DNA from 2 places in the Lentibacillus songyuanensis genome. Region 2 is predicted to be linked to the other one. Evidence: riboswitches for the same ligand, from Rfam matches in the RefSeq annotation. Region 2 holds a riboswitch; the other holds the start of a gene.
The links. Region 2 has a riboswitch for S-adenosylmethionine ahead of WMZ97_RS11020 (homocysteine S-methyltransferase family protein). Riboswitches for the same ligand answer to the same signal wherever they lie in the genome.

Region 1 (4,200 bases), on a different contig from region 2:
AAGGGTGTGAAAAATGTCATTATCACGTTAGGTCGCCGCGGGGTACTCTGGGTTACCAATAATACGGTACAGCGGTTTAATGCATATACGGTTCAAGCTGTAGATACAACAGGGGCTGGAGATGCATTTATTGGTTGTTTCGCGCAATCGCTTGTGCAAACAGGTGATATCGCACAAGCAATCCAACGTGCGCAAGGCTTTGCCGCGTTAAGTGTGACCAAAAACGGCACTCAAATTTCCTATCCAACAGAGGGTGAGCTGATAGCATTTTTGGCTGAACGGAAATGTAGTGAATAGTCTTATTCTTATTAAGTGAGGATGAGTTACTGCCTCAGTGAAACCTCGGCACCGCCAAAAGATACACATGGTGCCAAATTCAGAAAAAGGCTAGGAAGCGATCCGAAGATGAGAGGTGTCATGAAACATTTGTTGATAAACAAACCTTCTTTTTATTGTTGAGAGAAGTTTTTTTGTTTTTGCAACAAAGAACGGGGTGTTTAAATAACCCTTACTTTTAGGGGTTAATGCGACAAATAGCGACAATTTGCTAAAATATTGCGCTTGTGCTAGTGCAACATCCCATTTTTTGCTAGAATATGGGGAAATGATTATGTTTTGAATCTAAAATAGAAAGTGTTGTTAATTTATGGAACAAGCTGCATTAATTAGTATCGTTGTCATACTTGGCCTGGGGATCTTTTCGCAATGGCTTGCATGGCGTATTCAGTGGCCTTCGATTGTGATTATGTCGATTGCGGGGCTATTGATTGGCCCTGTTTTTGGACTGATTAATCCACAAGCGGCGCTGGGTGATTTATACAGTCCGCTGATTTCCCTTGCCGTTGCCGTTGTTCTATTTGAAGGAAGCTCAAGTCTTGACGTACGAGAACTCAGAGGTATCTCCAAGTCCGTATTTCGAATTGTAACTTTTGGTGCTTTCCTGGCATGGATTGGCGGGTCACTCGCTGCTTATTATATCGCCGGCCTAAGCTTGGAAGTTGCTTTCATTATTGGCGGATTGTTCATTGTAACCGGTCCAACGGTTATCATTCCATTACTCCGGCAGGCCAAATTAAAATCGCGGACAGCAACCGTGTTAAAATGGGAAGGAATTATTGTCGATCCATTTGGTCCGTTGCTCGCGCTGTTTGCGTATCAAGTGATTAAAATTCTGGTCAATGAGCATTTGTCCTTCCAATATTTATGGAATTTCTTTTTGGGTGCAGTGTTCGCTGTGATTCTTGGTTTCATTATCGGAATCTTGGTTAGCGTTATGGTCAGCAGAGGATTGTTCCCAGAATACTTGAAGTCACCAATTATTTTATCATTTGTCTTGCTATGCTTTATGATCGGCGAAGTTGTCATGCATGAAACGGGAATGTTGGCAGTAACGGTTATGGGGCTAAGTATTGGGCGTTCGAAAAAATATGTATCATCAATCGAAAATGTTGGTCATTTTGTTGAAAATATCTCCGTGATTCTGACATCAACTATCTTTATTCTACTGACTGCCTCGCTGACACGAGAGGTTATTGGACAAGTTTTCACACTGCCAATCATTGGGTTCGTCATTGTTATGCTATTCATTGTCAGGCCGCTTTCGATCTGGATTTCGACGATTAAAACGGAACTTTCCATCGCAGAGAAGACACTGATTAGCTGGATTGCGCCACGTGGTGTAGTTGCGCTTACGGTTTCCGGTTATTTTGCCTCCGTTTTAATCGATGATGGCTATCAAGATGCCACATTGCTCACGGCGTTAACTTTTGCGCTGGTTTTTATTACCGTATGTGCCCATGGATTTACGATCGGACCGCTGGCGAAAAAACTTAAGCTGGCTAGTTCTGAACCACCTGGTGTATTGATCGTTGGTGCCAGCAGTTTTTCAGTTGCGTTGGCCAAAAGCTTGCAGCAATTTAAGATTCCAGTGTTAATAACTGATAGTTCTGAGGACCGCTTGCAGCCAGCGATGGATAAGGGAATCGAAACGTTCCAAGGGGAGATCCTGGCCGAGCATACACAGTTCGAAATTGATTTTGTTCCTTATGAGACGATTCTTGCCATGACCGGTGATGCGGCGTATAATGCATTAATTTACCAGTCCTATGTCCCGGAATTCGGCTACAATAATACATTTGTCTTACCAGTTGAATCGCCTGACAGTGATGAAAAAGGAAAAGAGGTTGCTACCTCATTAAAGGCGCATTTATTGTTTGGTGAGGATGCAATTTTCCGTGAACTGAACCGTCAAGTGAACACGAGCTATTCGATAAAAACCGTGGAAATTGATGAAAAACATAAAGTGAATAAAGAAGATATCAAACGCTATGGAACGCCACTTTTTGTGAAAAAGAAAGATGATAGCCTTGAATTCATCACGTGGCGTCAACGATTTACATTGGATGACGGTGATGAGCTTGTACTGCTTGGGGAAACAAGAAATAAAAATTAACTTCCCGCAAGTATAAAATGATAAAATAGTTGCAATTTGCCGCCAAACTGATATGATAGGTACAATTCAATAAATGATTCCTTATCAAGAGAGGTCGAGGGACTAGCCCGGGGACACCTCAGCAACCTACCCATTTGGGGAAAAGGTGCTAATTCTAACAGGTGAAAGAACCTGAAAGATAAGAAGTGAATTCGTATCATTATTCCTTCTTATCGGAGGAATTTTTTATTTACATTTTTAAGGGGGTTAACAGCAATGTCTACAACAGAAACGAAAAAACGTGCACCATTTCAAGGAGACCATGTTGGAAGTTTTCTTCGCCCAGCACGGTTAAAACAAGCCAGGAGCCAGTATGCAAATGGCGAAATAACAGTGGAAGAACTGCGGACTGTTGAGGACGAGGAAATCGTGAAGCTGATCGAAAAACAAAAGCAAGTTGGCTTAAAGTCAATTACCGATGGTGAATTTCGCCGGTCTTGGTGGCATTTTGACTTTTTGGAAGGGCTGACCGGTGTGGAAGGGTACGATCCGGATAGTGGTTTGCATTTTGTCGGAATTGAAGCAAGGAATCGTTCTATTCGCATCACAGGGAAAGTCGATTTTGACGATGCTCATCCAATGCTTGACCATTTTCGCTTTTTAAACAATCATGTCGGTCCAGATCATGTAGCTAAAATGACTATTCCGAGCCCGAATATGTTACTTCTCCGGGGTAGCATTGATCCAAAGGTATATGGAACGATCGAGACGTTACTTCCGGATTTAACCAATGCATATAAAAAAGCCATTCAAGCATTTTATGATCTTGGATGCAGATATCTACAGCTTGATGATACATCATGGTCATCGTATTTATCGGAAAAAGGTCGGGCAGCTATTCGTGAACGAGGATATACACCGGAAGAGATGCAAAAAATTGCAGCACGGGCAATTAATGAAGCGATAGCCGAACGTCCGGATGATTTGCTAATTACCATGCATATTTGCCGAGGCAATTATCGTTCCCATTACTTTGCAGAAGGGTCGTATGATGCGGCTTCCGAAACAATTTTTAGTGAGCTGAATGTTGATGGCCTATTCCTGGAGTTTGATGATGAACGGTCTGGTGGATTTGAGCCGCTTAATTATGTGAACCGGGATGACTTATATGTGGTGCTTGGATTGATTACGACGAAAGTTGGCGAAATAGAGGACAAGCAACAAATTAAAAAGCGGATTAAAGATGCAAGTGATTATTTGCCACTTAATCAGTTGTGCCTAAGCCCGCAATGCGGATTTGCCTCTACTGAGGAAGGCAATGATATCAGCGAGGAAGACCAATGGAAGAAAATTCGCCATGTACTGGAGATAGCTGACGAGGTATGGTAATTGAATTCATGAGCCCCAACTAGAAATTAGCTGGGGTTTTTTGCGAGCCTATCCCTTGCGTTTCTTCACTAACATGCTCATCCCGCCAACAATGATGTTTTCTCCTGTCTGTTTTTTCACTACTAATTCTGCCGCAATGACTCCGCCAGTTTCACCCTTATCGATCTTATCTGTGACCTTCATATTGAGCGAAACTGTATCCTGGATGAATGTCGGATTCGTGAACCGGATTTTGTCCATCCCGTAAAAGGCGACAACAATGCCTGGTTCCAATTCAAGCAGGCCAGTCGCAATGGATAGCACGAGCATACCATGGGCTATCCGTTGCTTGAAAGGTGTATCTTTCGCGTATTCGATATTGGTATGTAAAGGGAACCAAT
Region 2 (4,200 bases):
TTTGTAATGCCAGAATCATAGTACCCAGTGTTTCATCCGCTGTTTTTATACTAGCAAGAAAGAATCCAAGTCCGGTGCCGACCAGAATCGAGATGATCAAGCCGATGATGAGATGACGAAAACTGGCCATCAAATCATAAACAAGTGTCATATCCTTAAAGCCTGAATAAATGGCTTCAAAAACAGAAAGCGGGCTCGGTATCATCGATTCAGGCCAAATGTGAAGGAGAACAATTCCTTGCCAAATAACAAGCAGTAACACAAAAAAGATGAGGCGTTTAATGGCTACCCGCATAGTCAAGCTCCTCCTTCATTACCTGGTCAATTTCTGTTTTTAAAATCGCCATGATCTTTTCTTCCCATTTTGCCATATCCTCCTGTTGTCTAGGACGATCAAGTCCTATGGCGAAGTCCTGGATAATCCGTCCCGGCCGAGCTCCCATAACCAGCACCCGGTCAGACAACTTAATCGCCTCGCGGATACTGTGTGTGACAAATATCACCGTTTTTTTCGTTTCCAGCCAGATTTTTTCAACCTCATCCTGTAAGACACTTCTTGTTTGCTCATCCAACGCGGCAAATGGTTCATCCATTAATAACACCTGCGAATTCATAGCCAGCACCCTGGCAATCGCCACCCGCTGCTGCATCCCGCCAGATAACTCATGAGGGTAGTGATTAGGAAAGTTACTGAGCTGTACCATCCGCAAATATTGATTTGCTGTATGCACCTGCTCTGTTTTGCTCATTTTCTTCCGCAGTGGAAACATGACATTTTCTTTGACACTCATCCATGGGAATAATGCTGCTTCCTGAAAAACCACCCCCCGATTCGGATGAGCTCCATCAATTATTTCGCCATCTAAGAAAATCGCTCCGGATGTTGGGTTTTGCAGCCCGGCAATCATAGATAACAATGTTGACTTTCCACATCCCGATGGACCCAATATCGAAACAAACTCTCCTTTCTTTATGGTTAGCTGAATATTATCCAGCACCTGTAACGGGTGTTCTTGCTTATTCGGAAACTGCTTAGATACAGCATCGATCGTCAACTCCATCGTATTTCACCTCGATTAAAGTAAATAATTCTCATAAATTTAGTATGAATTAAAATGATTGTAGCATGCTTTGGGTATTTTTCCAATAGATTTTTGCCTATATTTTGTGAAAGCAAATAAAATGCTGTGCATTTTCATTTGAAATTGGTATGATTAATTATATAGTAAACCACTAGGAATTCATGTTTTTGATAAAAATTCATGAGCAAATAAGGAGCGTGAGTTAGAATGACCATTGCGCAAAACATAACGGAACTCATCGGGGAAACACCTGTGGTCAAATTAAATAGGCTGGTTCCCAAGGGGGCTGCTGCTGTTTATGTAAAGCTTGAATTGTTTAATCCGAGTAAAAGTGTCAAGGACCGTGCCGCTTACAATATGATTAAAATGGCTGAAGAAAAAGGGATACTGAAGCCTGGGGCAACCATTATCGAGCCGACCAGTGGCAATACCGGAATCGGGCTGGCCATGAATGCCGCCGCAAAGGGGTATAACGCTATCATGGTAATGCCCGATAACAGCACGGCAGAGCGTAAAAATATCTTAAAGGCTTATGGGGCAAAGGTTGTTCTCACCCCTAGCGAGGAGAAGATGCCTGGTTGTATTAAAAAAGCTTTGGAATTGCAAAAAAAAATTCCCGGCAGTTTTATCCCGCAGCAATTTGAGAACGAAGCGAACCCGGATATCCACCGAACAACAACTGCACTCGAGATTTATGAACAAATGAATGGAGAGCTTGATGCTTTTGTCTGTACGGCTGGAACCGGAGGAACGATTACGGGAACCGGTGAAGTGTTAAAAGACAAAATCCCAGGCTTAGCGATTACAGTAGCTGAACCTAAAGGATCACCCGTGCTTTCTGGTGGAAAACCTGGACCGCACAAGCTGGTTGGCACAAGTCCTGGATTTGTACCGCAAATCTTAAATACCTCCATTTATGACGAAATTATGCAAATCGAGGATGAAGATGCGATTCAAATGTTCCGGCAGCTGCCACAGCAGGAGGGCATCTTTATCGGCCTTTCCGGGGCAGCAGCTGTTTATGCCGCCATTGAAGTAGCTAAACGAACCGGCCCTGGCAAAAAAGTGCTATCCATGGCTCCAGACAGCGGCGAGCGGTACCTGAGTATGGATCTTATTTAAAAAAGAGTGTGGAAGTTTGATTGAGCGTTCTTCCGGTTTGGCTGGAGTAGCGCACGGGTTCCGCACGTTGAGAGATACGGGGAACAGGTCATGTCCCGGCAACGCGGAACATTGTACCTGTTCCCCGTATCTCAAAATTCATGCTTGACATTTTCCTGCTTTGCCCGTATAGTAGGCTCTAATAATTAAATAAATTGAATTTTTTCTTATCCAGAGAGGTGGAGGGACTGGCCCTTGGAAGCCTCAGCAACAGACATGTGTACTGTGCTAATTCCAGAAGCGTTATGCTGAAGATAAGAAGAGCTGAAGCTGTTGGTATCAGGCTCTCTTCTTATTTATAAGTGGAGAGCTTTTTATTTTACCAAATATATAACCAAGTATTAAGGGAGGAAAACATCATGTCAAAGCGCAGTTTGGAACAACGTTTGGAAGAAGGTACGGTTATTGCCGGAGAAGGGTATCTATTTGAATTGGAACGCAGGGGGTATTTACAAGCGGGTTCATTCGTACCGGAAGTTGCACTGGATAATCCGGAAGCACTTAAACAGGCATACCGGGACTATATGAATGCGGGCTCTGACGTTGTATTGGCATTTACATACAATGCGCACCGAGAGAAAATGCGCATCATTGGCAAGGAGAATCTGTTAGAACCGTTAAACCGTAACGCCATTCAACTAGCGAAAGAAGTTGCCAAAGAGCACCCGGTTGAAGAAGCTCTTGTAGCCGGGAACATCTCCAATACAAATATATTTGACCCGCAGGATCCAGCATCAAAGGAACAGGTCCGAAGCATGTTTGCCGAAATGGTGTCATGGTGCAAACAAGAAGATGTCGATTTCATTAATGGAGAAACTTTTTACTATTACGAAGAAGCGTTAATTGCCTTAGAGGAGATTACCAAACAAGGATTGCCAGCCGTCATCACTTTTGGACTGATGGGTGAAAATATTTTACGGGATGGCTACACGGTTGAAGAAGCCTGCAAACTTCTTTCTGAAAAAGGAGCACTCGTTGTTGGCATGAACTGCTTCCGTGGACCGGATACCATGCAGCCGTACCTTGCCAGTATCCGCAATCATGTCGAAGGATATGTTGGAGGGTTGCCAATTCCATATCGGACCAGTGAAGACCATCCAACGTTCTTTAACTTACCCGATGGCGGATGCAGCTGTCACTTGCCATTGGAAACAACATTCCCAACTGCGCTTGACCCGCTCTATCACAACCGGTATGAGCTTGCAGCATGGGCAAAGGAAGCAAAAGACATTGGTTTAAATTATATCGGTTTATGCTGCGGGGCGTCTCCCGCTATGTTACGTGCAGTGGCGGAAGCGGTTGGTTTAGAAACTGTTAATTCCAAATATTCCCCTAACATGGAAAAGCACTTTTTATTTGGAGAAGATAAGACGTTGAAAAAGCATAACTTGGACTATCGATTGAAGGCTTAAGTTTATGTAAACAAGGCGATTCATATCATGTATTATACGCAATACATGATATGAAATCGCCAATCCATCCAGAATAATACAAAAGAAAGAAAGATTTTATTGAATTTAACGAAATTGTCGGTGGTCGTGCGGTTGCCAAACCTTCCGTATAGTAACAGTGAATTCAGCAGACAAGAACTAATTGATATCGCATTAAAGGTTGTCAATGAAGCTTTGGCCAAACAAACCAGAAGACTTGGTTGTAACCACACATTTATGCCGGGGAAATTTTCAATCTAATTGGGCATTTGAAGGCAGTTACGCCCAAATCGCACCAACCCATTTGCTAAGGAAAACGTAGATGGCTTTTTCCTGGAGTACGATGACGATCGTTCAGGCTATTTTAAACCGCTGGAATATATCCCAAAAAATGATCCGCGGGTGGTACTGAGAATTTTAACTTCTAAAAGTGGGGAGCTTGAGGTTAAAGAGGCACTCAAGGCATGGATTCAAGAAGCTTCTCAGTATGTTCCGCTCGAACAACTATGCTTAAGTACTCAATGCGG

Region 1: linked by a shared signal. The riboswitch ahead of WMZ97_RS20080 (5-methyltetrahydropteroyltriglutamate--homocysteine S-methyltransferase) and the one ahead of WMZ97_RS11020 (homocysteine S-methyltransferase family protein) in region 2 are both predicted to bind S-adenosylmethionine.

What each region holds. Positions count from the first base shown of each region.
Region 1 covers NZ_JBCLVH010000032.1:4,752-8,951, reverse strand. The annotation lists gene rbsK (ribokinase) at 1-297, shown strand, start outside; gene WMZ97_RS20085 (cation:proton antiporter) at 647-2,452, shown strand; SAM riboswitch class I at 2,531-2,637, shown strand; gene WMZ97_RS20080 (5-methyltetrahydropteroyltriglutamate--homocysteine S-methyltransferase) at 2,708-3,820, shown strand; gene WMZ97_RS20075 (MaoC/PaaZ C-terminal domain-containing protein) at 3,869-4,200, opposite strand, start outside.
Region 2 covers NZ_JBCLVH010000009.1:97,284-101,483, forward strand. The annotation lists gene WMZ97_RS11005 (ABC transporter permease) at 1-295, opposite strand, end outside; gene WMZ97_RS11010 (ABC transporter ATP-binding protein) at 279-1,061, opposite strand; gene cysK (cysteine synthase A) at 1,290-2,204, shown strand; SAM riboswitch class I at 2,408-2,504, shown strand; gene WMZ97_RS11020 (homocysteine S-methyltransferase family protein) at 2,603-3,655, shown strand; partial or broken gene WMZ97_RS11025 (5-methyltetrahydropteroyltriglutamate--homocysteine S-methyltransferase) at 3,791-4,200, shown strand, end outside.